DNA from 4 places in the Nonomuraea sp. NPDC048881 genome. Region 4 is predicted to be linked to each of the others. Evidence: riboswitches for the same ligand, from Rfam matches in the RefSeq annotation. Region 4 holds a riboswitch; each other region holds the start of a gene.
What was found. A riboswitch is a leader RNA that binds a small molecule or an ion and turns the genes downstream of it on or off. The one in region 4 is predicted to bind cyclic di-AMP.
Positions count from the first base shown of each region.

Region 1 (7,176 bases), on a different contig from region 4:
GACAACACGCTGCGCAGCGGCCACGTGGCCGACCCGGCGCACTCGGAGACGACGACGGTGCAGATCCGCGAGTTCAACGACCTGGTGATCGAGGACCCCCGGGTGAGCGTGGTGATGCTGCCGGTCGCCGACGGGATCACGATGATCAGGAAGAACCACTAGATCGCGGGACGCCGCCGCCGTTACTCTGAGTGATCCTTTGGAAACCCCCGGGAAGCATGAGGACGGCGGCATGGTCAGGCCCCTGGAAGAGCGCTACCGCACCGTGCGCGAGCTGTTCCCCGAGTTCCGCATCGAGACGGTCCAGGGCCGGATCGTGGTGAACGAGCCGGGCACCTGGCAGCACAACACGATCCTGTCCCGGACATTGTTCCAGCTCGCCGCCGCGGCGGCGGTCCGGGGCTGGGAGATCTGGCCGAACATCACCGTCTACCTGGGCCCCGGCCACGATCTCTACGTGCCCGACCTGGCCGTGGTCCCGCGCCGGCCGCGGCTGCACGAGGAGCACGCCGTCCACGGCGCCTCGACGATCCTGCTCGTGGACGTCGTCTCGGTGGCCACGACGTACGACGTGCACTTCGTCAAGACGGGCGGGTACGCGCGCGGCGGGGTGCCGCTCTACCTGGTGATCGACCCGTTCCAGCGGTTGGTGACGCTGTTCGGGGGGCCTGGCGGGCGGCGCTACCGCAGCGAGAACGTCGTCTCCCTGGGCGAGCCGGTGTTCCTGCCCGACCCGTGGAACCTCCACGTCGACACCGCGGCCCTGACGGAGGCCGGCGCCTGAGACGCCGGCCGTCCGCGCGGCTCTAGCCGATCTTGTGGATCCAGTTGCGGGTGTCGGGACGGGCGCCGTACTGGATGCCGACGAGCTCCTCGCGCACCCGCATCGTCACCGGGCCGGGGGTGCCGTCGGCGATGGTCCAGGAGCGGTCGTCGCCCCTGACCGAGCCCACCGGCGTGACCACGGCGGCGGTGCCGCACGCGAACACCTCGGTCAGCTCGCCGGAGGCGCAGGCGGACTCCCACTCGTCCACCGAGATCAGCCGCTCCTCGGTCTCCAGGCCGAGGTCGCCGGCCATCTCCAGGATCGACTCCCGGGTGATGCCGGGCAGCAGGGTGCCGGTGAGCGCCGGAGTGACGAGCTTGTTGCCGAAGACGAAGAAGAGGTTCATCCCGCCCATCTCCTCGACGTACTCGTGCTTGTGGGCGTCGAGCCAGACGACCTGGTCACAGCCGTTGTCGACGGCCTGGCGCTGGGCGACGAAGGCGGCGGCGTAGTTGCCGCCGCACTTGGCGAAGCCGGTGCCGCCGGGCGCGGCGCGCGTGTACTCGGTGGACAGCCAGACCGAGACGGGCTTGATGCCGCCGCTGAAGTACGAGGCCGCCGGCGAGGCGATCACCATGTACTTGTAGGTCTTCGACGGGTAGTTGACGCCGAGCCCGGCCTGCGTGGCGAACATGAACGGGCGCAGGTAGAGGCTGTGGCCCTCGGTGGTCGGCACCCACTCCTTGTCGGCCGAGACCAGCAGCTCCAGCGACTCCACGAACGCCTCCTCCGGCAGTTCGGGCATGGCCATGCGCTCGGCCGAGCGGTTGAAGCGGGCGGCGTTCGCGTACGGCCGGAAGGTCGCGATCGAGCCGGAGATCTGCCGGTACGCCTTCAGTCCCTCGAACAGCTCCTGCGCATAGTGGAAGACCGAGGTCGCGGGGTTGAGCGAGAGCGGCCCGTACGGCATGAGCCGGGCGTCGTGCCAGCCCTCGCCGTCGGTGTAGTCGATCGAGATCATGTGGTCGGTGAAGACCTGCCCGAATCCGGGGTTCGCCAGTACCTGCTCCCGCTCGGCCGCGGTGCGAGCGTGGTCGGAATGCTGCACGTCGAAGCTGAGCTTCTGAGCGATGGTCATGACGGAGGTCCTTCTCTCTACGAATCTGCGACTTCGAAAGCTGATTCTGTTAGCTACTGCCCGCGAGCAGTATTCGTACTTCCTAGTGTCTCGCGATTTGGGATAGCAAGAGGCAGTTGGGGTGGTTAGATCCGGCGAACGCGAAAAAGCGCCTGGCAGTCCGTGTTCGGACCGCCAGGCGCGTGCGGGGCTAGGCGGTCCTAGCCGGCTACTCGCGCGGCGATGTCGTCGCCGATCTCGCTGGTCGTGCGGCCGGCGCGGCCGGTCACCCGCTCGGCGATGTCGGCGGCCACGGCCTGCTCGACCTTGGCGGCCTCGGCGTGCAGGCCGAGGTGGTCGAGGAGCATGCCCACGGACAGGATGGTGGCGGTCGGGTCGGCCTTGCCCTGACCGGCGATGTCGGGCGCGCTGCCGTGCACCGGCTCGAACATGCTCGGCGAGGTGCGCTCGGGGTTGATGTTGCCGCTGGCCGCCAGGCCGATGCCGCCGGCGATCGCGGCGCCGAGGTCGGTGATGATGTCGCCGAACAGGTTGTCGGTGACGATCACGTCGAAGCGCTCGGGCTGGGTGACGAAGAACATCGAGGCCGCGTCGATGTGGCTGTAGTCGGTGGTGACGTCGGGGAACTCCGCGGCCACGCGGTTGACCGTGCGCTGCCAGAGGTCGCCGGCGAAGGTGAGCACGTTCGTCTTGTGGACGAGCGTGAGCTTCTTGCGGGGCCGCGACTGAGCCTTCTGGAAGGCGTACCGCACGACGCGCTCGACGCCGTGGGCGGTGTTCAGCGACTCCTGGGTGGCGATCTCGTGCGGCGTGCCGCGGCGCATGACGCCGCCGGTGCCCGCGTAGAGACCCTCGGTGCCCTCGCGGACGACGACCATGTCGATGTGCTCAGCGGTGGCGCCGGCCAGCGCGGTCTCGACGCCGGGGAACAGCTTGACCGGCCGCAGGTTGACGTAGTGGTCGAACTCGAACCGGAGCTTGAGCAGCAGGTCGCGCTCCAGGATGCCGGGCGGCACGCTGGGGTCGCCCACGGCGCCGAGCAGGATCGCGTCGTAGCCGCGCAGCTCTTCGAGCACCGCGTCGGGCAGGGTCTCGCCGGTGCGGTGGTAGCGGGCTGCGCCCAGGTCGTAGTGGGTGGGCTCGATCTTCGTGCCCACGGCCTCCAGGACCTTGAGCCCTTCGGCTACGACCTCGGCGCCGATGCCATCCCCGGGGATGACGGCCAGGCGGATGTTACGCGACTCCATGGGCGGTACCTTACCGGCTCGTCTCGGCTGACGAACACATCATCTCAACAACCGGACAATCCGTTTTGGGGGGATTGCGACCTTTTGACCGTTTCGTTAGAGTCCGACGAGCCTAATCCACGCAGCCGCTGCGTGGAGCCGGGGACCCACCTTTCCCCCCGGGGCGAATCGGCTGCGCCTCCCCCCCGAGGAGCCGCCGTAGGGCTACTTCCAGGCCCGAGCCCGTCAGCTAACCCGGTCGGCCACGTGGAAGGACAGTCCCCTGTCTAGCATCGCCATCCTTGTGGCGGTGGCAGCGGGCGCCGCAGGTCTCGTGCCTGCCGCCCCCGCGGCTCCCGCCGCTCCGGCCGCCCCCACCCCCTCCATCACCCTCACCGGCCCCCAGGTGAAACAGGTCCAGGAACGGCACGTGCCGAAGCCGGCCTGGAAGGTCGCCCTCGAATACGCCATGGACAAGCGCGGCACCCCGTACGTGTGGGGCGGCGCCAGCGAGCGGGGCTACGACTGCTCGGGCCTCATGCTCCGAGCCTACGAGGACGCCGGCATCGAGCTCCCCAGAACCGCCGCGGAGCAGTACGGCGCCTTCTCCAGGAAGATCGCCTGGAAGGACCTCAAGCCAGGCGACCTGGTGTTCTTCAGCGGCCTCGGCCACGTCGGCATGATCTCCAAGCCCGGCTACATGGTCCACTCCCCCCACACCGGCGACGTGGTGAAGGAGGAACGCCTGTCGCAGTGGCGCAGGCAGGCCTTCGTCGGCGCGGTACGCCCCGACCCCAAGGGCGTCAAGCGCTGGGCCGACTACAAGCAGCTCCAGAAGGCCCCCGCCCCCGCCATGCTCACCGCGACCCTGTGACGACGACCTTCCCCGGGGCGTGCCCCTCCTCCTGGTAGCGGACGGCCGCCGGGAGCTCGCCGAAGGGGAAGGTCCGGTCGATGACCGGGGTGACCGCGCCCCGCTCGATCAGCCCGGTCAGCGTCAGCAGGTTCGCCCTGTTGCTCCCGCAGCGGACGACGTCCGCCCTGACGATCCGCTGCGGGACGAAGGGCCCCGACGCGAGCGCGGCGAACATGTGGCCGGCCGGCTGCACCCAGCGGCCGGCCGGCCCGCCGACCAGCACGTACGTGCCCTTCCTGGTCAGCACGCGGCGGCAGTCCGCCAGCCGGCGGCCGCCCGCCACGTCGAGCAGCAGGTCGAAGCGCCGGCCCGACGCCGCGAAGTCCTCCTTGGTGTGGTCGATGACGTCGTCCGCGCCGAGCGAGCGGACCAGGTCCGCGTTGCGCCCGCTGCACACGCCCGTGACGTGCGCCCCCAGCGCCTTGGCCAGCTGCACGGCGAACGTGCCCACGCCGCCGGACGCGCCGTTGACCAGCACCTTCTGGCCCGGCTGGAGGCGTCCCTCGTCGCGCAGCGCGATCAGCGCGGTGTTGGCCGCCATCGGCACCGCCGCCGCCTGCTCGAACGACAGGCCCGCCGGTCTGGGCGCCACCTCGCCCTGCCGCAGGCAGACGTACTCGCCGAAGCCGCCCCCGAGCGACATCGCGTACACCTCGTCGCCGGGACGGAACAGCGTGACGTCCTTGCCGGCCGCCTCGACCTCCCCCGCCACGTCGGCCCCGAGGACGGCGATGCGCGGCCGGCGCAGCCCGACCCCGCCGCCCATGACCCGGGCCAGGTACGGCTCCCCCCGCATGAAGTGCCAGTCGTAGGGCTGCACGGACGTGGCCCGCACCCGGACCAGCACCTCGTCGTCGCGCGGCACGGGCCGCTCGACGTCGGTCAGGACGAGCTGGTCGGGCGAGCCGAACGAGCGCAGGACGTACGCCTTCATCGTTTTCTCCCTCGTGCCGCTGATGTGCCGCCAGTGTGGGCGTGACCTGCGCGGACGCTCAACGGTCGAAAGGCGACGGCTCGATGGCCGAAAGTACGACGGCCCGCCCGCCGATGGTGCGAACCAGGACCGGCCGTCCGCGCGATGACCGGGCACGGGCGCGGGCGGCACGCTCTCAGGCATGAGATGGATCGCACCCGCCGGGCTGCTCGCGCTCAGCGTCGTCCCGCTGGTCGCCGGCGCAATCCGGGTGACCGAACTGGCCGCCGGCGCCCCCGTGACGGCGGACAACGCGCGCTTCTTCGCCATGCCCGTGCCGGTGTTGCTGCACATCCCGGCTTCCCTGGTGTTCTGCGTCCTCGGCACGTTCCAGTTCCAGGCCCGGTTCCGGGCCGGGCGGCCGGGGTGGCACCGCGCGGCGGGGCGGGTGCTGGTGGCGTGCGGGCTGGTCGCGGCGCTGTCGGGGGTGTGGCTGACGCTCTTCTCCGACCTTCCCGCCGGCGACGGGATGTTGCTGGCCGCCTTCCGGCTGCTGTTCGGGACGGCCATGGCCGCCTGCCTCCTGCTCGGCCTGGCCGCGATCCGGCGGCGCGACGTGGCCCGGCATCGCGCCTGGATGACCCGCGGGTACGCGATCGGGCTCGGCGCGGGCACGCAGGCGTTCACCCTGGCGTTCGGGCTGGCCGCCTTCGGGGCGCCCGGCGAGCTCGGCCGGGCGCTGCTCGTCGGCGCGGGCTGGGTGATCAACCTGGCGGTGGCCGAGTGGGTCGTCCGCAGAACCCTCAGAGGTCAGGTGCGTACGCGGTCGGTCTCGTAGGCCCACATGGCGATCTCGACGCGGTTGCGCACGCCGAGCTTGGTCATCAGGCTCGCGACGTGGCTCTTGACCGTGCTGAGCGAGATGTGCAGCTCGCGGGCGATCTCGCTGTTGGTCCGGCCGCGGGCCACGGCGCGCAGGATCTCCTCCTCGCGGCCGGTGAGCGCCTCGACCGGCTGCGCGGGCGCCTCCGTACGCCCGGCTCCGGCGAACGCGGCCAGCAGGCGCGCGGTCACGCTCGGGGCGATGAGCGCCTCACCGCCGGCCGCCGCGGTCACCGCCTGGGCGAGCAGCGCCGGGCCGGCGTCCTTGAGCAGGAAACCCCTGGCTCCGGCGCGCAGGGCGGCGTAGACGTACTCGTCGAGGTCGAACGTGGTGATCACGACCACCGCCATGGGGTCGGCGACGTCGGGCCCGGCCAGCTCGCGGGTGGCCGCGATGCCGTCGAGGCCGGGCATGCGGATGTCGAACAGGCACACGTCGGGGCGCAGGCGGCGGGCCAGCTCGACGGCCCGCCTGCCGTCGCCGGCCTCGCCGACGACCTCGATGCCGGGCTGGGCGTCGAGGATCATCCTGAGCCCGGTACGCGCGATCTCCTGGTCGTCGGCGACCAGCACCCGGATGGCCGCCGTGCCCTCCGGGTCGCTTCCCGCGGCCTCCCGCCGGTCGCTCACACCGCCTCCTTCCGCACGTCCGCGGCCTCCCGCCGGGCCTTCATGCGGTCTCCTTCGGCAGGACGGCGGTGACCGTCCAGCCCCGGTTGGGGTTGGGGCCGGCCTCGCAGGTGCCGCCGAGCAGGGCGGCGCGTTCGATCATGCCGATCAGGCCGTACCCGGGGGCGGCGACCCCGCCGGCGCGGTCGCCGTCGTCGCTCACGGTCAGGAGTATGGCGGCGTCGTCGGCGGTGACCCGGACGGTGATGTGGGTGGCGTGACGGGCGTGCCGCCGGGCGTTGGTGATCGACTCCTGGGCGATGCGGTAGAGCGCCGCGCCGGCCGAGGGCGGCAGGTCGCCGAGCCCGTCCGCGATCTCCACCTCGACCGCCGGGCCGACGCGCGGGCGTCCGGCGAGCCGCCGCAGGTCGTCGAGGTGGCGGCCCGGGGTCAGCTCCGCCGGCTCGTTCCTGCGCAGCACCCGGACCATGGCCCGCATCTCGGCGAGCGTGCGCGACGCCTCGGCCTCGATCACCCGTAACGCGTCGGTGGCCGCGCCCGGCTCGGAGGCGGCGGTGGCCAGACCCGCCTGGGCGCGGATGGCCATGGCCGAGACGTGGTGGGCGACGGTGTCGTGCAGGTCGCGGGCGAGCTGTTCGCGTTCGAGCAGTTTGACCTGGTCGAGCTCGCGCAGCCGCGCGCCGGCCCGGTAGCGGAAGGCGCTGC
Region 1 is NZ_JBEZGC010000004.1:468,151-475,326, forward strand. It holds gene AB0C33_RS17335 (O-methyltransferase) at 1-162, shown strand, start outside; gene AB0C33_RS17340 (Uma2 family endonuclease) at 233-784, shown strand; gene AB0C33_RS17345 (branched-chain amino acid aminotransferase) at 807-1,904, opposite strand; gene AB0C33_RS17350 (3-isopropylmalate dehydrogenase) at 2,105-3,151, opposite strand; cyclic di-AMP (ydaO/yuaA leader) riboswitch at 3,251-3,410, shown strand; gene AB0C33_RS17355 (C40 family peptidase) at 3,441-4,004, shown strand; gene AB0C33_RS17360 (NAD(P)-dependent alcohol dehydrogenase) at 3,988-4,980, opposite strand; gene AB0C33_RS17365 (DUF2306 domain-containing protein) at 5,162-5,797, shown strand; gene AB0C33_RS17370 (response regulator transcription factor) at 5,770-6,471, opposite strand; gene AB0C33_RS17375 (histidine kinase) at 6,512-7,176, opposite strand, start outside.
Region 1: linked by a shared signal. The riboswitch ahead of AB0C33_RS17355 (C40 family peptidase) and the one ahead of AB0C33_RS33485 (hypothetical protein) in region 4 are both predicted to bind cyclic di-AMP.

Region 2 (7,176 bases), on a different contig from region 4:
TCGTCCGCGGCGCCGGCGGCGGCCACCACCCTGACGCCGCGCACGGCGGCCAGCTCCACCAGGTAGCCTCCGACGGCCCCCGCCGCCCCCGTGACCAGCAGCGTGCCGCCCGGCCCTACACCGGTCCGGTCGAGCGCCTGCCAGGCGGTGAGCCCGTTCAGCGGCAGCGTGGCCGCGTGGACGGGGCTCACGTCGCGCGGCGCGCGGGCCACCGCCGGGGCGTCCAGCACGACGTACTCGGCCTGCGCCTTGTACGGCAGCTCCAGCCGCGCGCAGAGCCCCACGACCTCCTCTCCCACGCTGAAGGAGGTCCCCGGGCCCACCTGGTCGACGGTCCCCGCGGCGTCGAAGCCGATCCCGTACGAGTCGAGCTTCCTGGCCAGCCCGTACGAGGCCAGGGCCCCGGACGCCACGGCCAGGTCGAAGGGGTTGACCCCGGCCGCGGCCACCTTGATCCGCACCTGGCCGGGCCCCGCCGCCGGCAGCGGCGCGGACACCAGCCGGGGAGCGCCGGAGCCGCCGATGAGTGCACGCATGTTCGTCATGTCCGCGACCCTAGGAAGAGTTACTCTCTTTCAGTAAGTAGGCACCTGGAAGTGCGTAACACACGGCGAGGAGTGAGACGGTGGCGACCACGACGGCGGCGCAGCGGCGTGACCAGGCGAGACTCGCCTTCGACGCCTACTTCGCCGAATGCCCTTCCCGCAAGCTGCTCGACCGGCTCAGCGACAAATGGGTCACGCTGGTGCTCAGCTCGCTGGCCTCCGGCGAGCGTCGCTACAGCGACCTGGCCCGGCGCATCGCGGGGGTCAGCCAGAAGATGCTCACCCAGACCCTGCGCGGCCTGGAGCGCGACGGCCTGGTGGCGCGCCGCGTCACGCCGCAGGTGCCGGTGCGCGTCGACTACGCGCTCACCCCGCTGGGCCAGAGCCTGATGCCGCTGGTCACCGCCATCAAGGCGTGGGCCGAGGAGCACATCGAGGACGTCGAGGCCGCCAGGGAACGCTACGACGCTACCGCCTGAGCCGCACCGGCAGCCGGGCCAGCCCGCGCAGCACCACGTTCTCCTTGTACGGCGGCTCCGGATCGGCGGCCTCCATCTTCGGCGCCGCCGCGGCCAGCGCCGACAGCGCGATCTCGCCTTCCATCCTGGCCAGCGTCGCGCCCAGGCAGAAGTGCAGGCCGAGCCCGAAGGCCAGGTGGCGGCCGGGCTCGCGGCCGGGGTCGAACCGGTCGGGATCGGCGAACACGGCGGGATCGCGATTGGCCGCGCCGATCGGCACGAGCACGGCCGAGCCCGCGGGCACCGGCGTCCCGCCGAGTTCCCGGTCCTCCAGCGCGATCCTGGAGGTGAGCTGGACCGGCGGATCGAAGCGCAGCACCTCCTCCACGACCTCCCTCGGGCGCTCGGCGGCGCGGTGCAGCAGGTCGTGCCGCAGCAGGTTCAGCACGCCGTTCGCGATGAGGTTGACGGTGGTCTCGTGGCCGGCCACGAGCAGCAGCACGCAGGTCGCCAGCAACTCGGCCTCGGTGAGCTCCTCGACGTGTGCGAGTGCGCTCAGGAGGTCCTCGCCGGGACGCTCGCGCCGCCGCGCGATCAGGTGGCGGAAGTAGTCGCGGAACTCGTTCCTGGAACGCTCCGTTTCCGACATGAGGGCGTCTGTCAGCATCGGGTCAAGTCCGCGGGCAAGGGCCTCGCTCCATCCGCGGAAGCGGTCGTGGTCCTCCGGCGGCACCCCGAGCATCTCGCTGATCACCATCACCGGCAGCGGGTACGCGAAGCCGGAAATCAGCTCCGCCTCCTCCGGCAGCCGCCCGATCAGGTCGGCGGTGATCTCCTCGATCCGCGGCCTGAGACGGGCCACCATGCGCGGCGTGAACGCGCGGCTGACCAGAGCACGCAACCGGGTGTGATCGGGCGGGTCCATGAGCAGGAACGACCGGCCGGGCTGACCTGCCTCTTCCTGCGCGGGAGGGGACGTTCCGTGACCGAACCCGGGGTCGCGCAGCACGGCCGCGCACAACTCGTACGTGGTCACGACGAGCAGCCCGCCGCGCGTTCTGAAGATCGGCCCGGCGGCTCGCAGCTCGCGATATCGGACGTACGGATCGCGCACAAATTGCGGATCCGAGGGATCAAAACCCAGCACGTCGGTGGCGCTCATCGGAGGTGGAACCGGGCCGCCGAATTGATCGTTTGGACCGTTCATAGCGGACCACGGCGTGCCAACATATGCGGAGTACGTCACATATAAGTGATCATGTCAATAGCGCTGGTCAAGGGCGCCGATTGTCGCGCTTGACGACCTTTCCGCGATGCGTTTACCTTCACCGAGACGAGCGGCTTTGCTTCGCCTGAAAGGTCCGAGTTCTGCTGTTTGGGGGAGGGCTCCCGGTGGATGTGCTCACAGAAGGCGTTGAGCTGAGCCACGCGGATTTGGCGTTACTGGCCGAGCTGGCCAGGGGAGTGACGGTCGATCGGGTCGGCAGGCGGCTGGATATCAGCGGACGGACCGTACGGCGCAGGCTGAGGGGCATCTGCGACCGCATCGGCGTGGCCACGGCGATCGAGGCCGTGGCATGGGCGGCGCGCCGCCAGCTCATCTAGCGGCGCTCAGCAGGTGGCGCGCATCATCCAGTGACGCTGGGCGAAGTGGCGCTGGGCGAAGTGGCGCTGGGCGAAGTGGCGCGCGGGTCAGTCCGCGATGCGCACGCCGCCGGCGAACGGCCGCCCGCCGATCGGGGCGACCCGCACGACGTCACCCGTCCGCGGAGCGTGGACCATCATGCCGCCGCCGATGTAGATGCCGACGTGGTGCAGGTCGCTGTAGAAGAACACCAGGTCGCCGGGGCGCAGCTGGTCGCGGCTGACCTGCCTGCCGGCCGTCCACTGGTCGCCGGTGTAGTGGGGGAGCGAGATGCCCACGCGCTGGTAGGCGGCCATCACCAGCCCGGAGCAGTCGTAGGAGCGCGGCCCTTCGGCGCCCCACACGTACGGCTTGAGCTGCTGGGTGAGGGCCCACTTGACGGCCTGGGCGGCCTTGCCGTCGCCGATGACCGGCAGGTTGACGCGCACGGCCCGGGTGCCGGGACGGCCGGCCTCGCCGACGGCCCGCCGGTAGAGGTTGCTCTCGACCTTGGCGACCAGCTTGGTGATCTTCGAGCGCCTGCTCTCCAGATCGGTGACGATCTTCTGGACCTCGGCGATGCGGGTCTTGGCGCCGGCCCTGGCCCGCTCGGCGGCCTCCATGGCCCTGGCGAGCTGGTTGACCTCCTCGCCCTGCTGCTGTTCGAGCGCGTACGTGGTCGCGGCCCGGTCGAGGAAGGTCTCGGGGTCGCCGGACTGGGCGAAGGCCAGGGCCTTGTCCAGGCCACCGGTGATGTAGGCGTTCTGGGCGAGCAGCGAGGCCCTGGCGCGCTTGGCGGCCAGATCGGACTCGCTGGTGGCCAGGATCTTCTGGGCGGAGTCGTTGGCCTTCTGGGCGGCCTTCAGCCGTTCGCGCTGCTCGTTGTACTGCTCGGCCAGCGTCTCGATCTCTTCGTGCAGCTTCTCCACCTGGTCGGAGAGCTCGGAGAGCGACGGCTTCGGGTCGGCGGCGGCGGAACCGACGGGGACGGCGAACAGCATCGCGGCGACGGTCACGCCGATGACGCCGAGGCGGCGTGCGCGCCTGGCCTGCTCCTGGGGGCGGGCGTGCCTGCCCCCGGACTTCCCCGAGCGGTCGAACGTCCGCTTCACCAACCGAGCTCCTCTCATCGACGCCGGCCGGGTTAGCTGACGGGTTCGGGCCGGAGCAGCCCTACCGAGATGGTCGGATTCACCCCAAGTGGTGGCGCCAGGTGCTCGCCGCCGTTGGTTCCCCGGCTTCCCTTGCGGGAATTGGGCGTGTCTTTCCGCGCGCATTACGCGGAGAACATCGTCGCTGGACACTAATGCACTCCGGGTTCACGCTCAACCGGAACTGCCGAGTCTGTAGAGGTTTCACAACTGAAGGGTCACAAGGTGATCTCGTGGGTAGCCGTACGGAAGCGGGCTTCTGCACCTTTTGTCCAGCATTCGGGGTGCTGAGGTCTGGAGGAAAGCTCCAAGTCGGCTCGTGTTCATCTGACCACGGGATGTGATGAGATGCCCGAGACGTGGGATTTAGGGCCGAGCCGTAATGAGATCTGTACCCTGGAGAGCCATGGAGCAGGTGGCCGAAGTGGCAGTCCCCGAGACCGCGGTCGTGGTCAGGCGTGCGCGCACGCCCGACGTGCGTGCGATCAGGCGTCTCGTGGACACCTACGCGGGCGCGGGGCCGCGGCTCCTGGAGAAGGCCACGGTCACGCTGTACGAGGACGTCCAGGAGTTCTGGGTGGCCGAGCGCGGCGGGGAGGTCGTCGGCTGCGGCGCGCTCCACGTGCTCTGGGAGGACCTCGCCGAGGTCCGTACGGTGGCCGTCGATCCCGCGTGCCGGGGGCTGGGTGTGGGGCGGCGGATCGTCTCGGCGCTCGTCCGGCAGGCGAAGGATCTGGGGCTGCGGCGTGTATTCTGTCTGACTTTTGAGGTCGACTTCTTCGCGAGGCACGGTTTCCGCCCCATCCAGGGCACACCGGTCTCACCCGAGGTCTACGCCGAGTTGCTGGCCTCGTACGACGAGGGTGTGGCGGAGTTCCTTGATCTGGAACACGTCAAACCGAACACCCTTGGCAACACCCGCATGCTGCTGCATCTGACATCGGGTGACGCGGACCTTGACCACTTGGAAAGGTGATTGTTGATACCTATGTCGATACGTTGGGCAGCACAGGCATGTGTCCTGACACGTGCCACATGCGCACTCGAAGCGAGGTGACACGGTGAGCACCGGACAGCCGCCGTACCCACAGGACGATTCCGGCGAGAACCCCGAGTACGGTCAGCACCACGGCCGTCGGCCCGGCGAGCCCGACCCGGACGTGACTGTGGTCGGCTACCGGGCGGACGATGCCTTCGGCCAGCCCCCGTACGGTCAGCAGCAGCAACAGGGCTATGGCCAGCAACAGCAGTACGGCCAGCAACCACAGCAGTACGGCCAGCAGCAGGGCTACGGCCAGCAGCCCCAGTACGGCCAGCAGGCCGCCCCGGGTCAGCAGGGCTACGGCCAGCAGCAGGGCTACGGCCAGCAGCCGCAGTCCTCGGGCCAGCAGTACACGCAGCCCGGCTACGGCCAGGAGGCCCAGTACGGCCAGCAGGCCGCCTCGGGTCAGCAGGGTTACGGCCAGCAGCCGCAGTCCTCGGGCCAGCAGTACACGCAGCCCGGCTACGGCCAGGAAGCCCAGTACGGCCAGCAGGGCTACGGCCAGCAGCCCGCCTCCGGCCAGCAGCCCGCCCCCGGCCAGCAGTACGCCCAGCCCGGCTACGGTCAGCAGGCCGCCTCCGGTCAGCAGGGCTACGGTCAGGAGGCCCAGTACGGCCAGCAGGCCGCCTCGGGCCAGCAGGGCTACGGCCAGCAGCCGCAGTACGGCCAGCAGCCGCAGTCGCTACCCGACTACGGCCAGCAGCAGGGCTACGGCCAGGACGCCCAGTACGGCCAGCAGGCCGCCTCGGGCCAGCAGGGCTACGGTCAGCAGCCGCAGTCCTCGGGCCAGCAGTACGCCCAGCCCGGCTACGGCCAGCAGGCCGCCGCGGGGCAGCAGGGTTACGGCCAGGAGGCCCAGTACGGCCAGCAGGGCTACGGCCAGCAGCCGCAGTCCGACTACGGGCAGCAGCAGGGCTACGGCCAGGACGCCCAGTACGGCCAGCAGGGCGGCTACGCCCAGCAGCAGTACGGCGACCAGCAACAGGGTTACGGCCAGCAGTACGGCGACCAGCAGCAGTACGGCCAGGCATACGGCCAGCAGCAGCAGTCGCAGCCCTACGGCCAGCCCGGCTACGGCCAGCCCTACGGTCAGCCCGTCGGCGTGCAGCCTCCGGGCGCTCCGGCCCCCCTGGCGGAGTGGTGGCAGCGTCTGGTCGCGAGGATCATCGACGGCGTCATCCTCGGCGTCGTGAACTTCGTGGTCAGCCTCATCCTGGGCCTGCTCGCGGTCGGTTACGACTCGACGACCGGCCTGACCTCCGGCCTCCTGTCCGGCTTCGTCATCGGCCTCCTGTCGGCGATCGTGACGACCGCCGTCTGGGTGTGCTACGAGTTCTTCCTGACGAAGATGAACGGCCAGACGGTCGGCAAGATGGTCATGGGGATCAAGGTCGTGCCGGTGGGCCAGGCCCTGCCTCCGGGCGGGCTCGCGTCCGACCTGGCGATCAAGCGCGCCGGCGTCACCTGGGGCGGCTACATCCTGAGCTGGATCCCCTTCCTCGGCCCGCTGCTCGCCTGGGCGTGCGTCGCGGTCAACGGCGCCTCGCAGCTGTGGGACAAGCCACTGCAGCAGACGTTCGCGGACAAGTTCGCGGGCACGGTGGTCGTGAAGATCAAGTAATCCCGCGTCAGCGTAAAACAGGGGCCGGCTTCCCGCCGGCCTCTGTTTTGTGTGTGCGGGGCGTACCAATATGGGGGGTACGACCGCCGACCGCGTGAGGTGGGATATGGCCGGGACACCGTCGTGGCCGGGCGCCGTGCCCGCGGAATGGTGGGAACGCCTCGCCGCCCGCTTCATTGAGGCGCTGGTCTTCGGGGTCTTCTATTACATTCTGTTCATCGCGCTGTGGGGCGCCTTCCGGACTGTCGGGATGGTCGAGGCGTTCGGCGGACGGCTCCCCGGGCTCTTGGCCTGGTTCCTGGCCGGCCTGTGTTATACGGCCTATGACTGGCGGGCCCATTGCCTGCGCCGGCGGACGTTCGGCCAGGCGATCATGAAGATTCGCCTGGCGCCGGACGACCTTCCGCGTGGCGCCCTGCTGAAACGGGCCCTGGTCTATCCCGGGCCTGTCATGCTGATGGGCATTCCGGTGGTCAATCTGCTGGCCGGAATGCTGCTGTTCGGCGTCGGGCTGCTCATCCTGATCGACAAGCCGTTGGAGCGCGGGCCGCATGACAGGCTGGCCGGAACGCGGGTGGTAAAAGATCTTCGTTGAGGCGTCCACACCTGGGAAGATGCCTTTTCGCAAAATTTTCCCTTGATCCGGTAAGGAGCCTGGAGAGACTGGCATTAGGCTATGGGACGTCCGGGTTGCCGGATGTCGGTGCCCCTGCTCCCTGAGGGCGACTGTGTGTG
Region 2 is NZ_JBEZGC010000006.1:445,026-452,201, forward strand. It holds gene AB0C33_RS24165 (NADP-dependent oxidoreductase) at 1-545, opposite strand, end outside; gene AB0C33_RS24170 (helix-turn-helix domain-containing protein) at 626-1,024, shown strand; gene AB0C33_RS24175 (cytochrome P450) at 1,014-2,117, opposite strand; gene AB0C33_RS24180 (LuxR C-terminal-related transcriptional regulator) at 2,396-2,608, shown strand; gene AB0C33_RS24185 (NlpC/P60 family protein) at 2,696-3,739, opposite strand; cyclic di-AMP (ydaO/yuaA leader) riboswitch at 3,746-3,897, opposite strand; gene AB0C33_RS24190 (amino-acid N-acetyltransferase) at 4,185-4,754, shown strand; gene AB0C33_RS24195 (RDD family protein) at 4,840-6,441, shown strand; gene AB0C33_RS24200 (RDD family protein) at 6,548-7,036, shown strand.
Region 2: linked by a shared signal. The riboswitch ahead of AB0C33_RS24185 (NlpC/P60 family protein) and the one ahead of AB0C33_RS33485 (hypothetical protein) in region 4 are both predicted to bind cyclic di-AMP.

Region 3 (7,176 bases), on a different contig from region 4:
ATCTCGGAGAACTCGGCCACCTCGCGCTCGCTGTGGACCACGAACAGGTCGCAGCCGCTGCGGAACAGCCACGCCTTCTCCGTGGCCGGCACCGAGATGCCGGGCAGCCCGCTGACGAACACCGGCCGTGCCCGGCCCGCCGGCCGCAGCCCGGCCAGCACGTCGGCCACCAGGACGTCCACCACCGGGCCCGTGCAGCCCACCAGGATCGCGTCGGGGCGGGTGCGCTCGGCCAGGCGGCGCAGCGAGCGCGCCGACAACACCGGGGGCGCCGCGCGCCCGCCCACCGCCGCCGCGATCTGCTCCGGCGAGGGCGCGATCGGGGTGCGCACCACCACCAGCTCGCTCTCGCAGCCCGCGGGCAGGTCGTCGAGCAGGCAGGCCGCCCACTTCAGATACGAGTCGGAGTCGGCTATCGCCAGCACCCTCACCTGGAAGCTCCTGTCAAATGCGATCGCAGGCCGGGGGCCGCCCTGCTCGTCCACCAGTCGTCGGGAACGTCCACCGGCTCGACCTCGACGCCGCGCGGGCCGAGCAGCACCCGCAGCGAGGTGATCGCGGTCGAGGGCAGGCTGAGCACCCGCTGCCCGGCGTCGAGGCCGCGCAGCGTCAGCTCGGCCGGCACGCCCGCGTCGTGCACGGTGATGCCGGGACGTTCGCCGATCAGCGCCAGGTCGACGGGGTCCTCGCGGCGGTGCGGGTAGTAGGCCAGCGGCTCGCGTCCGGCCAGGTCGGTCAGCCAGCGCAGGTAGTGGTCGCGGTGGACCAGGCCGTTGCGGACCAGGGACGTGCCGAGGACGACCGTGCGCTCGGCGGGCCCCTGGGCGCTCGGCGGCTGGGCGCGCAGCCAGGCGAAGTCGTGGCGGACGAGGTCGACGCCCGCCCCCCGGACGGCGGCGGCCAGCTCGTCGGGGACGGGCAGGGCGGTGAAGACCGACACCCGGCTCATCCGCAGCCGCAGCGCGGCGGCCAGGCCGAGCAGGGCGCGCGCCCGCGAGGGGGTCGCCCGCGCCCGCAGCAGCGGCCGGAACGGCCCGGCGGCCAGCAGTTCGAGCAGCCTGAGCGTGGCCAGGCCGTCGTCCACGACGACGATGCGGCCGGGGTCGGAGGTCAGCCAGCGCATCTGGACCTTGCCGGAGAACGCGTCGCCCACGGCCTGGACGCGGCGCGGCATGCGCTCGCGCGGCTCGTCCAGCACCAGGCCGGCGGGCAGGTCGAGGCGGCGCAGCTCCTTGCGGGTGGCGCGCAGCGGGCGCAGGCCGGCGCGCGGCACGACCACGGTGTCCGGGCCGAGCAGCCCGGCATGGTGGGCCTCGACGGCGCACAGCATCTGGAGCGGAGACTCCACCCAGGCCGACGCCTGTCTGACCACTCTGTTTCCCCCAGCCGGTGGATGGCCTTGCACGACCCGCCTCAAGGTAGCCCGGCCTGCTTAAGCCGCAAGAAACGACACGTGAACAATGGAGGGTATGAACTCGCTGATGCTCAACACCGACGGTGTGCAGATACCACAGCTCGGCTTCGGCGTCTGGCAGGTCTCTGCCGACGACGCCGAGCACGCGGTGACGGCCGCGCTGCGCGCCGGATACCGGCACATCGACACCGCCGCCGCCTACGAGAACGAGGAGGGCGTCGGCCGGGCCGTGCGCGCCGCCGGGGTGCCACGGGAGAAGGTGTTCGTCACCACCAAGCTGTGGAACTGCGACCACGGGCGCGCCGAGCAGGCCTTCGACGAGAGCCTGGCCCGTCTGGGCCTCGACTACGTAGATCTTTTCCTGATCCACTGGCCGGTCCCGGAGCAGGACAGGTATGTGCAGGCCTGGCGGGGGCTGGAGAAGATCTACCGGGACGGACGGGCCAAGGCCATCGGGGTCTCCAACTTCACGGTCGCCACCCTGACCCGGCTGATGGAGGAGACCGACATCACGCCGTCGATCAACCAGATCGAGCTCCACCCGTACTTCCAGCAGCGCGAGATGCGGGCCTTCCACGAGGCCAACGGCATCCTGACCGAGGCGTGGAGCCCGCTCGGGCAGGGCAAGGGGCTGCTGGCCGACCCGGCGCTGCGCGTGTTGTCGGAGAAGTACGGCAAGACGCCCGCCCAGATCGTGCTCCGCTGGCACCTGCAGCTCGGCAACGTGGTGATCCCCAAGTCGGTCACGCCGTCGAGGATCGAGGAGAACATCGACGTGTTCGACTTCATCCTCGACACCGAGGACATGGCGGCCATCGGCGCGATGAACGCGGGGCGGCGGATCGGGCCCGACCCCGACTCGTTCAACCTGACCTGAGCGCTCTACGATCTCGGTCGTGCGAGATTTCACCTGGGGAATAGCGGCGACCGGCGGCATCGCGCGTACCGTGGGAGCGGCCATCGTGGCCGAACCCGGCATGCGGGTGGCCGCCGTCGGCTCGCGGAGCCCGCTCAGGGCGCGGGCGCTGGCCGACGAGCTGGGCGCGGAGTCGGCCTACGGCTCCTACGAGGCCCTGTGCGCCGATCCGGCCGTCGACGCGATCTACGTCGCCACGCCGCACGCCCAGCACCTGGAGGTGGCCGAGGCGGCCATCGCGGCGGGCAAGTCGGTGCTGTGCGAGAAGCCGCTGGCGGCCGACGTGGCCGACGCCGAGCGCATGGTGGCGCTGGCCCGCGCGGCCGGGGTCTTCCTCATGGAGGCCATGTGGATGCGCTTCAACCCGCTCATCCAGCGGGTGGCGGCCGATCCGCGCTTCGGCGAGATCCGGTCGGTGCGGGCCTCGTTCGGCTTCGCGCTGCCCTACGACCCCGCCCATCGGCTGTGGGCGCCGGAGCTGGGCGGCGGGGCCCTGCTCGACCTGGGGATCTACCCGTTCGGGCTGGCCCAGCTGCTGCTCGGCATGCCCGCGGAGCTGCGCATGGCCGGCTCGCTGGCGCCCAGCGGGGTCGACGCCGAGGCCGGCGGGCTGCTGCTGTACCCGGACGGGCGGCGGGCCCTGGTGGACGTGTCGCTGCTGGCCCATCACGCCAACGACGCGAGCGTGGTGGGCACGTCGATGCGGGCCGACATCCTGGCGCCGTTCTGGGCGCCGCGGCGGGTGCTGCTGTCGGGGCCGTCGATGGAGACGGAGGAGCTGGTGCTCGCCCCGGCCGACAACGGTTACGCGGGCGAGCTGCGCGAGGTGCGCGCGGCCACGATCGAGGGCCGCACGGAGAGCGCGATCATGCCGCTTGACGAATCCCTTGCCATGATGGGGCTTCTGGCCGAAGCGCGGGCGCAACTCTCCTAGCTGGACCTTTAGCCACTTGCCTTGCTCTTGCCCGATGTATTACCTTGTGGGGCATCTCGCGGCAGACGTCCGGTTTGTCCGGCTTTGTCCAACCATCGCAAGACATTTCACAGGATCGTCCTGTGACCGCTGAATCCGCCTTCGGGCGGAACCGGGGACCCACGTCCTTTGGGGTGAATCGGCACTTCGGTGCCGTAGGGCAGCTTCCACGTCCGAACCCGTCAGCTAACCCGGTAAGCGGCATGGAAGCAAGGAGTCAATGCCCTCGATGGCCACGCACCGTCCCATCCGTGCCCCGAAGATCACCTACGCTCACGCCGCGCTCGGCGCGGCCATCCTCGCCTCCGCCATCGGCGCCCACGCCACCGCCGCCGCCGCCGACAGCGCCGGCCCGGCCGCCGCGGCCGGGCACTCGGCCGTCGCGCCGCAGACCGCCGCCCAGACCCGCAAGGCGGAGGAGACCCAGGTCAACGTCACCGCCCAGCAGGTCCTGGCGATGGCCAAGGCCCAGGTCGGCACCTCCGAGAACGCCTACGGCGGCGGCACCAAGTTCCAGAAGTGGTACGCCGACTCCCAGCGCGCGGCGGAGACCATCGCCCGCGACGGCGGCACCCGCGCCATGTACCTGAACGCCCCCTGGTGCTCGATCTTCGTCTCCTGGGTCGGCGAGCACACCGGCGCCCGCCCGCAGGTCGGCTGGGACGCCTGGACCGTGGCCCACGCCAAGTGGTTCGCCGCCAACGACCGCTGGGGCGCCGAGGCCAGGCCCGGCGCGGTGGTCTTCTTCTCCTGGGGCGGCAGCAAGAGCCTGGACGCCATCCAGCACGTCGGCTTCGTCGTCAAGGACAACCAGGACGGCACGATCTCCACGATCGAGGGCAACACCGGCAACGGCAAGGTCGAGGAGCGCGTCCGTCCGAAGTCGCAGGTCGTCGGCTACGGATACCCGCAGTACGCGAGCTGACCTCCCCACGCTCCGAGCGCGCGTCCCCGTACGAGGGACGCGCGCTCGCCGCGTCTCAGGGCCGGACCGCCAGCAGCGAGTACAGGATCGGCAGGTGCGAGTCCCCGAAGGGGAACCGGTACCGGCCGTCCGCGCCCTCGGCCAGCAGGCCGCGCGGGTCCATGTCGGTCTCGACGTGCTCGCCCAGCTCGGCCACCGTGAACCCGGCCCGCGCCGCCGCCGTGACGATCTCGCCCACCGAGTGCGGGTACTCGACCGCCTCGTGGGCCTCGGTCACCACCGCGGCGTCGGCGTACGTCCCGGTCACCGTCTCCCGGTGGGCCTGGCCGCCGCCGTAGGGCCAGTCGGCCACCAGCGGGTCGAGCGAGGACACCGTCGCGTAGGCCGGATGCAGGTCGACCAGCACCAGCCGCCCGCCCGGCCGCAGCGCCATGGCCGCGCCGCGCATCCAGGCGTCCAGGTCGCCGATCCAGCACAACACGCCGTACGTGGCCACCGCCAGGTCGAAGCCGCCGGCCAGCGACTCCGGCAGCCGCTGCGTGTCGGCCTCGACGAACGTGGCCGCCAGCCCGGCCCTGGCCGCCAGGTCGCGGGCGCGCGCGACCGCCACCGGGGAGAAGTCGACGCCGGTCACCCGCGCTCCGAGCCGTGCCCAGCTCAGCGTGTCCAGGCCGAAATGGCATTGCAGGTGGAGCAGGTCCCGGCCGGCGACGTCGCCGGCCAGGCGGCGTTCGAGCGGGTAGAGGGTCTGCCGGCCGGCGAGGAAGGCGTCGACGTCGTAGAACCGGTCGGCCGAGGTGGAGCCGTGGACGCGGGCGCGCTCGTCCCAGAGGGCCCGGTTGGGGACGGGGGCGTCTTGTGCGGGTTGGTGCATGGGGCGAGGATGGCACATCGGCCACCCGGCCGCACGACCGGTACGGTGCCCTGGAAGCGGACGGTCCGCGCCCGCGTGTCGATCCGGCCGGCGCCCGTTCGACGCTTCGGCGAGGCCGGCTCCGCCCCGGGGCCGCGGACGGAAGGGACGGCAGGATGAAATTCATGATCGTCGGCAAGGCCAACGGGGAGACCGAGGCCGGGGCGCTGCCCAGCCAGGAGCTCGTCGACAACATGCACGCCTACAACGAGGCGCTGGCCAAGGCCGGGGTGCTGCTGGCCGCCGAGGGGCTCTACCCGAGCTCGCAGGGCGCGCAGATCGCCTACAGCGGCGGCCGGGCCACGGTGATCGACGGCCCGTTCGCCGAGGCCAAGGAGCTGATCGCGGGGTTCTGGCTGATCCAGGTGAAGTCCAGGGAGGAGGCTCTGGAATGGGCCATGCGCGTGCCCGTCCCCGAGGGCTATGACGGGATCGGCCTGGACGTGTGGCGGGTGTACGACGCCTCCGACGCGCCCGACGCGGCCTCGTCCGACCCGGCGGAGGTCGAGCGGGAGAAGGCCATGCGCCGGCGTCTGGGCGGGCGGGAGAGCTGACCTCGGCTTGCGGACCCCGGACGGTGCTGGTGTCATGAGCCGGTGATGGCTTCCGACACCCACCGGGCGATCGAGGCGGTCTGGCGGATCGAGGCGCCCCGGCTCATCGCCGGCCTGGCCGGGCTGGTCCGCGACGTCGGCCTGGCCGAGGAGCTGGCCCAGGACGCGCTGGTCGCGGCCCTGGAGCAGTGGCCGGAATCCGGCGTGCCACGCAACCCGGGCGCCTGGCTGATGACGGTGTCCAAGCGCCGCGCCGTCGACCTGATCCGCAGGAACGAGCGGATGTCCCGCAACCTGGCCGAGCTGGGCCACCGGCTGGAGACCGCCGGGGAGCCGCCCGAGCCCGACGAGATCGAGGACGACCTGCTGCGGCTGGTCTTCACCGCCTGCCATCCGGCGCTGTCGATGGAGGCGCGGGTGGCCCTGACGCTGCGAGTGCTCGGCGGCCTGAGCACCGACGAGATCGCCCGCGCGTTCCTGGTGCCCGAACCGACCGCCGCCCAGCGGATCGTGCGGGCCAAGCGCACCCTGGCCGACCGGAAGGTCCCGTTCGAGGTGCCGCAGGGCGCCGAGCTGGCCGGACGCCTGTCGTCCGTGCTGGAGGTCATCTACCTGATCTTCAACGAGGGGTACTCGGCGACCGCGGGCGACGACTGGATGCGGCCCGGCCTGTGCGAGGACGCGCTGCGGCTGGGCCGGGTGCTGGCCGGGCTGATGCCCGCCGAACCCGAGGTGCACGGGCTGGTCGCGCTCATGGAGATCCAGGCGTCCAGGGCGGCGGCCCGGGTGGGCCCGTCCGGGGAGCCGGTGCTGCTGCTGGAACAGGACCGCACCCGGTGGGACCGGCTGCTCATCGGCCGCGGGCTGGCGGCCCTGGCCCGAGCCGAGAGCCTGGCCGAGGAACGGGCCGCGAGCCTGGAGGAGGAGGGGGCGGGCGTGGCGGGGGCGTACACGCTGCAGGCCGCGATCGCGGCCTGCCACGCCCGCGCGTTCGACCCCGGCGACACCGACTGGGTGCGCATCGCCGGCCTGTACGAGTCGCTGGCCCGGCTGGCCCGCTCCCCCGTCGTCGAGCTCAACCGCGCGGTGGCGCTGTCGATGGCCTACGGCCCGGCGGTGGGCCTCGACCTGCTCGACCAGATCGTGGACGAGCCGGCGCTCAAGGGTTACCACCTGCTGCCGAGCGTCCGCGGCGACCTGCTGTTCCGGCTGGGCCGGCGCGGCGAGGCGCGGGCCGAGTTCGAACGGGCGGCCTCGATGACCCGCAACTCCCGCGAGCGCGCCCTGCTCCACGAACGCGCCGCCGCCTGCTGAGGCCCGCATCAGGCTGAGGCCGGACGCTGTGGCGGGCACTCTGCCGACCGCTGGGCCGACCGCTGGGCCGGGCACTTACAGACCGCGCGAATAGGGCTTGGGGCGGAGGGCGCAAGTGGCTACGTGCCTCGGCTGTCGATCATCATCGTGACCAGGCTGGACCTATG
Region 3 is NZ_JBEZGC010000008.1:103,090-110,265, forward strand. It holds gene AB0C33_RS27655 (DUF6716 putative glycosyltransferase) at 1-431, opposite strand, end outside; gene AB0C33_RS27660 (hypothetical protein) at 428-1,372, opposite strand; gene AB0C33_RS27665 (aldo/keto reductase) at 1,470-2,291, shown strand; gene AB0C33_RS27670 (Gfo/Idh/MocA family oxidoreductase) at 2,311-3,264, shown strand; cyclic di-AMP (ydaO/yuaA leader) riboswitch at 3,382-3,519, shown strand; gene AB0C33_RS27675 (CHAP domain-containing protein) at 3,533-4,228, shown strand; gene AB0C33_RS27680 (methyltransferase) at 4,284-5,102, opposite strand; gene AB0C33_RS27685 (YciI family protein) at 5,258-5,695, shown strand; gene AB0C33_RS27690 (RNA polymerase sigma factor) at 5,741-7,009, shown strand.
Region 3: linked by a shared signal. The riboswitch ahead of AB0C33_RS27675 (CHAP domain-containing protein) and the one ahead of AB0C33_RS33485 (hypothetical protein) in region 4 are both predicted to bind cyclic di-AMP.

Region 4 (7,176 bases):
ACCCCGCCGATGTCGAACACGACCGCATCGATTTTCATATGCTCCTCCTGTGAACTGATTCAACCAAGGTAAAGAAGGAACGTGTCCGTGTCCAGACCCTTGACGGCCCACAGGGGCGGCTCAAACTGAAACGGTGATCCCTGGCAACTGGTACAACATCGTTCCCGATCTTCCCGTGCCGCCTCCGCCGCCGCTGCATCCCGGCACTCGCCGTCCCGTCGGGCCGGACGACCTCGCGCCGCTGTTCCCCATGGAGCTCATCGCGCAGGAGGTCAGCGGCGACCGCTACGTGCCCATCCCCAAGGAGGTCATCGACGTCTACCGGCTGTGGCGGCCCACGCCGCTGATCAGGGCGCACCGGCTGGAGAAGGCCCTCGACACGCCGGCCCGCATCTACTACAAGTACGAGGGCGTCTCACCGGCCGGGTCGCACAAGGCGAACACCGCCGTGCCGCAGGCGTACTACAACGCCAAGGAGGGCGTGCGGCTGCTGACCACGGAGACCGGCGCGGGACAGTGGGGGTCGGCCCTGGCGTTCGCTTGCGCCCAGTTCGACGTCGAATGCCGGATCTGGATGGTTCGGGCGTCCTACGACCAGAAGCCGTACCGGCGCTCGCTCATGCGCGTGTACGGCGCCACCGTCCACCCCAGCCCCTCCCCCCTCACCGGCGCGGGCAGCAAGGCGCTGGCCGACGACCCCGCCTCCCCCGGCAGCCTGGGGCTGGCGATCAGCGAGGCGGTCGAGGTGGCCGCCGCGAACCCCGAGGCCCGGTACGCGCTCGGCTCGGTGCTCAACCACGTCCTCATGCACCAGACGGTGATCGGCGAGGAGGCCCTGGCGCAGCTGCCCGAGCTGCCCGACCTGGTCATCGGCTGCACCGGCGGCGGCTCCAACTTCGCCGGTCTCACCTTCCCCTTCCTGCGGGAGAAGCTGGCCGGACGGATCGGCACCCGGTTCAGGGCGGTCGAGCCGGCCGCCTGCCCGTCGTTCACCCGCGGCGTGTACGCCTACGACTTCGGCGACACCGCCGGGCTGACGCCGCTGCTGAAGATGCACACCCTCGGGCACTCCTTCGTCCCCGACCCGATCCACGCCGGCGGGCTGCGCTATCACGGCATGGCGCCGCTGCTGTCCCACATGTACGAGCTGGGGCTGTTCGAGGCGGTGACCCGTACCCAGAGCGAGTGTTTTGAGGCGGGTGTGCGCTTCGCGCGGACCGAGGGCATCGTCCCGGCCCCCGAGCCCACGCACGCGCTGGCCGAGACCATCGCCGAGGCCCTGCGCTGCAAGGAGAGCGGCGAGGAGAAGGTGATCCTCACCGCGCTGTGCGGGCACGGCCACTTCGACCTGGCCGCCTACGACCGCCACCTGGCCGGCGAACTGGAGGACTACTCGCTTCCGCAGGAGCGCCTCGACCAGGCGCTCACCGAGCTGCCCGGCTGAGATGACACGGGTGGCCGCGAGATCCGCGGCCACCCGTGTTCAGTTCGCGTTCGGGCGCTTCCCGTGGTTCGCCTTCTTCTTCTTGCGCGCCCTGCCCTTGCGTGCACGTTTCGCCATGGGCTCACCTCCGACGGTCGGGATCGTGACCTACAAGGTCTCCCCTGCCCGCGGGCCGCACAAGCGATACGCCGTGACCTAACATTCCTCAACAAACTCGTGTCATAATTTGGTGGAATCTGTTGGAAGGGGTGGGCGTGCTCGCACAGCAGCGTCAGCAGACGATCCTCGAACGCGTACGCAGCAGCGGCGGCGTCCGGGTGGCCGACCTCGTGCGCGAGCTCGGCGTCTCCGACATGACGATACGCCGCGACCTTGAGGTGCTGGCCGAGCGCGGGCTGCTGGAGAAGGTCCACGGCGGCGCGACGGCCCTCGGCCCCGGCTCGACCGAGGAGCCCGGCTTCACCGCCAAGTCCGCCCGCCAGCAGCAGGAGAAGGAGGCCATCGCGCGGCACGCGGCCACCCTCGTACGGCCGGGCACCGCCGTGGCCCTCTCCGCCGGCACCACCACGTGGGCGCTGGCCCACCACCTCGTCGCGGTGGCCGAGCTGACCGTGATCACCAACTCGATCCCCGTCGCCGAGGTCTTCCACCGCAACCCGCGCGCCGACCGCACGGTCGTGCTGACCGGCGGCGTGCGCACGCCCTCCGACGCGCTCGTCGGCCCCGTGGCGGTGGCGGCCATCCGCCGCCTGCACGTGGACACGCTCTTCCTCGGGGTGCACGGCATGAGCCTGCGCGCCGGGTTCACCACGCCCAACCTGCTGGAGTCCGAGACCGACAGGGAGCTGGTGGCCGCGGCGCACCGGCTGGTGGTCCCCGCCGACCACACCAAATGGAACACGGTCGGCATCAGCACGATCGCCGAGCTGACCGAGGCCGACGTGGTCATCAGCGACGCGGGGCTGCCCGAGGAAGCACGCACCGAGCTGGCCGAACGGGCCGGAGAACTGATCATCGCGGAGGGCACGCCTTGAAGCGCACCATCACCCACCTGGCAGACGGCCGAGAGCTGATCTACTTCGACCGGCGCGACGACGCCGACCGGAGCGCGATCGACCGGCGGCCGCTCGATCCGCGGCCGGTGGCCTCCGAGCTGCGCTACGACCCGCTGACCGAGGAGTGGATCGCGATCGCCGGCCACCGGCAGACGCGGACGTTCCTGCCGCCGGCCGACGAGTGCCCGTTGTGCCCGTCGTCCGCCACGCGGGCGTCGGAGATCCCGGCCCATGACTATGACGTGGTGGTGTTCGAGAACCGCTTCCCCTCTTTCTCCGGAAATTTTGGGACTTACGGGGATGTCGGCGGCCTGAGTGAGGTGCGGCCGGGTGTCGGACGTTGTGAGGTGGTGTGCTTCACCTCCGACCACTCCTCCTCCTTCTCCAGGCTCTCCAATGCGCAGGTCAGGCTGGTCATGGAGGCGTGGGCCGACCGCACGGCGGAGCTGTCCGGCATGGAGGGCGTCGAACAGGTGTTCTGCTTCGAGAACCGGGGCGAGGAGATCGGCATCACGCTCCCCCACCCGCACGGGCAGATCTACGCCTATCCCTACGTGACCCCGCGCACCAAGCTCCAGCTGGGGGCCGCCTCTCGGCACACGGGCGGCAACCTGTTCGCCGACGTGCTGGCCGCCGAGCAGGCCGCCGGCACGCGGGTGGTGGCCGCCAACGAGCTCTGGACGGCGTTCGTGCCGGCCGCCGCGCGCTGGCCGTTCGAGGTGCACGTGTATCCGCACCGGCAGGTGCCCGACCTGGCGGCGCTGTCGGAGGAGGAGCGGGCCGCGTTCGCGCCGCTGTACACCTCGGTGCTGCGGGCGCTCGACGCGCTGTTCGGGGTCGCGATGCCGTACATCTCGGCCTGGCACCAGGCGCCGGTGCGGTACGGCCGCGAGCTGGCCTACCTGCGCCTGGAGCTGTTCAGCATCAGGCGGGCGCCCGGGAAGCTGAAGTACCTGGCGGGCTCGGAGTCGGCCATGGGGGCCTTCGTCAACGACGTGCTGCCGGAGGAGGCGGCACGCATGTTGCGATCACGAATTGATCACTAATTGGTTTCTCATTAAAGTCGCATGACTCGTGATCTACCACTAATATCCCGTTAGACATCGGCCATAACGGTCGTTGTATGCCTAATCCCGGGCGTGTTGCCCGGGAGCCGGGGACCCATCGCATCCGGGGTGAATCCGCGCAAGTGGTAGGGACTGCTCCCGTGCCCGAACCCGTCAGCTAACCCGGCCGGCAGAGGGAGAGGAACAACCACGTGGCGGCTTCGTCCCCCGCGAGTCTTGCCGTCGGTCTCATCACCGCCACCGCCCTGCTCGTCCATCCGGCCGCCGCCTCGGTCTCCGGGGCAGCCGCCGTGGCGGCCGCGCCCAAGCCGTCCGAGGCGCAGCTGCGGGCCCAGCTCAAGGAGCTCAACCGCAAGGTCGACAAGCTCATCGAGACGTACAACCTCAAGCGGGTCGAGCTGGCCAAGGCCCAGCAGGCCGCCACCACGGCCCAGCAGCGGCTCACCGCCGCCGAGCAGGCGCTGGCCACGGCCGAGCAGCGGGTCGCCGAGATCGCCCGGCTGCGCTACCAGAACGGCGACACCTCCCTGCCGGCGTTCATGATGACCCCGGACGGCGGCGGCGCGGCCGTGCTCGAACAGCTCACCGCCGAGCAGCAGGCGGTCGTGGACAGCGTGGCCAAGGCCCGCGACGACCAGAAGAAGGCCGCCACGGCCGCCGCCGCGCTCGCGACGGAGCTGAAGGCGGGCACGGCGGAGGTGGCCGAGCAGCGCGACGACGCCCAGGACGTCATCGACGACATCAAGAAGAAGCTCCAGGACCTGGTGCCGTTCGGGCCGGGCAAGAAGTCCGACGGGAGCTGGGCGCCCGAGCTGCCGGCCGGCTCGGACAACATCACGCCGCGCACCCGGCTGATGCGCGCGCAGGTGCAGAAGAACTTCTCGCTGCCGTACGAGGTGGGCTGCTTCCGGTCCGGCTCCAGCGGCGAGCACCCGCTCGGCCGGGCCTGCGACTTCATGATGAGCACGGGCGGCACCATGCCGAGCGCCGTCAACAACGCCCTCGGCGACCGGCTGGCCGACTGGGCGCTGAAGAACAAGGCCAAGCTGGGCGTCAAGTACGTGATCTGGAAGCAGCGCATCAACCAGGGCTCGGGCTGGCGCTCGATGTCCGACCGCGGCAGCATCACCGAGAACCACTACGACCACGTGCACATCTCGATGAACTAGCCGCGGACCGGCAGCTCAGCGGATGCCGGTGAGCTTGTCGGGGTTGGTGACGGAGTAGACGGCGGCGATCCGGTCGCCCTCGGGCGTGAGATCGACGACGACCACGGCCAGCGGCCCGTCACCGGAGAAGACGAGCGCGCACGGGTCGCCGGCCACCCGCCGGTAACGCAGGTCCACCGCGCCCGGGGTCAGCGTCGCGGCGACGGACATGAACAGCGCCGCCACCTGGTCCCGGCCGTGGACCGGATGCAGGCTGGTGGCCGGTCCCTTGCCGCCGCCGTCGGTCCACAAGGTCACCTCCGGCGCCAGCACCTCCAGCAGGGCCCGCAGGTCACCGCCGAGGGCGGCCGCGGCGAACCGCTCGGTCACCTCGGCGTGGACGTCGGGCTGGGTCCGGTGACGAGGACGGCGCGCGTGGACGTGGCGGCGCGCGCGGGCCGCGAGCTGCCGGACCGCCGCGGGCGTGCGCCCGAGGATGTCGGCCGTCTCCGGGTGGCTGAATCCGAACACCTCGTGCAGCACGAAGACCGCTCGTTCCAGCGGTGACAGGGTCTCCAGCACGACCAGCACCGCCATCGACAACGACTCCCCGCTCTCGGCGGCGCCTCCGGTGTTGTCGGGGGCCGTGACCAGCGGTTCCGGCAGCCAGGGGCCGACGTAGGTCTCCTGCCGGCGGCTCAGGTCCGCCCGCCGGGCGAGCGCCTGGTTCACCGCGATCCGCACCAGGTAGGCCCGGACGTTCTCCACCGGTCCGGCGTCCGGCCTGCGGTGCCGGGCGGACCAGGCCAGCCACGCCTCCTGCAGCACGTCCTCGGTGTCGGCGACGCTGCCGAGCATGTTGTAGACCACGGAGAACAGCAGTTCCCGGTAGCCGAGGAACTGCTCGGTGGCGGCGTCGGCGGGGTGCCGCGGGGTCGGTGTCATGGCGTGCCTCCTCGTCTGTCGTAACCGAAGAGTCCCGACGCGTGGCGATTGTGACATGAAGGCATCAAGCGTGATCTATGCCACTCATGTCACAGTTCCCGGCCGGTTGCCCCTCTGTGGTGGCGTCACGACTCACAAGGGAGAGCTTCGATGCGTACATTGATCCGCGACGTCAGGGTGTTCGACGGCGAGCAGACCGTCGCGACGGCCGACGTGATGATCGAGGACGGCCTGATCGCCGCTGTCGGCAGCGGCGCGGGCCACCTGGCCGACGCCGAGGTGGACGGCACGGGCAGGACGCTGCTGCCCGGCCTGATCGACGCGCACACCCACGTGTTCGACGGCAGCCTGGCCCAGGCCCTGCGGTACGGGGTCACCACCGAGCTCGACATGTTCTGCCTGCCGCAGATCCTCGCCGGGCAGCGGCGGCTGGCCGCCGAGAACGACGACGTGGCCGACCTGCGCAGCGCCGGCACGCTGGCCACCGCTCCGGGCGGGCACCCGACCCAGTTGCTGACGGCCCTGGCGGGCACCGTCCTGGACGGGCTCGACGTCACGGCGATCGACTTCGTCTCCGACCCGGCGCAGGCGCCGGCGTTCGTCCAGGCCAGGCTGGCCGAGGGGGCCGACTACCTCAAGATCGTCATTGACGACGGCGCCGTGCACGGGGCCGACCTCCCCGTCATGACGGCGGAGGTCGCCGCCGCCCTGGCCGCGGCGGCGCACGAGGCGGGCCTGCTGGTCGTCGCGCACGCGGTCACCGCCGCCGAGGTGGGGATCGCGCTCGACGCCGGCGTCGACGGCCTGGCTCACGTGTGGACCGACCTGACGCCGGACGACCCGGCCTCGCCGCGCCTGGCCGGGCGGGTGCGCGACCAGGGGGTCTTCGTGGTGACCACGCTGGCCTACTTCGAGGCGATCACGGCTCAGCACGTCGAGACCGCCGACTGCGCCCGCCCGGGCAGCTCCGCCAACGCCGTCGGCGCGCTGCGGGCCCTGCGCCGCGCGGGCGTGCCGCTGCTCGCCGGGACGGACGCCACGCCATTCGTGCCCGCCCACGGCGCCGGCCTGCACCGCGAGCTGCGGTTGCTCACCGAGGCCGGGCTCGGCGCCGAGGAGGCGCTGGCCGCCGCGACCAGCGTGCCCGCCCGGCACTTCGGGCTGGCCGACCGCGGCCGGATCGCCCCCGGTCTGCGCGCGGACCTGGTGCTGGTCGAGGGCGACGCCACCCAGGACGTCACCGCCGTCGGCGACATCGCCGAGGTCTGGCGTCGCGGGGTGCGCCAGGCGCGGTGACCCCCGCCCGTGACGCGCCGGCCGGGTCAGCCGAGCGTGAGGGGGTTGACCAGGTCGGCGTAGACCAGCAGACCGGCCATGATGATCAGCACGAACGCCATCGCGTACGTGAGCGGCAGCACCTTGGCGATGTCGACGTAGCGGGGCTCGGGGCGGCGCAGGATCTTGGCGTAGCCGCGCTTGATCCCCTCCCACAGGCCGCCCGCGATGTGGCCGCCGTC
Region 4 is NZ_JBEZGC010000011.1:11,549-18,724, forward strand. It holds gene AB0C33_RS33465 (HAD family phosphatase) at 1-38, opposite strand, end outside; gene AB0C33_RS33470 (TrpB-like pyridoxal phosphate-dependent enzyme) at 134-1,444, shown strand; gene AB0C33_RS33475 (DeoR/GlpR family DNA-binding transcription regulator) at 1,699-2,478, shown strand; gene galT (galactose-1-phosphate uridylyltransferase) at 2,475-3,545, shown strand; cyclic di-AMP (ydaO/yuaA leader) riboswitch at 3,614-3,752, shown strand; gene AB0C33_RS33485 (hypothetical protein) at 3,758-4,735, shown strand; gene sigJ (RNA polymerase sigma factor SigJ) at 4,751-5,659, opposite strand; gene AB0C33_RS33495 (amidohydrolase family protein) at 5,810-6,955, shown strand; gene AB0C33_RS33500 (M50 family metallopeptidase) at 6,982-7,176, opposite strand, start outside.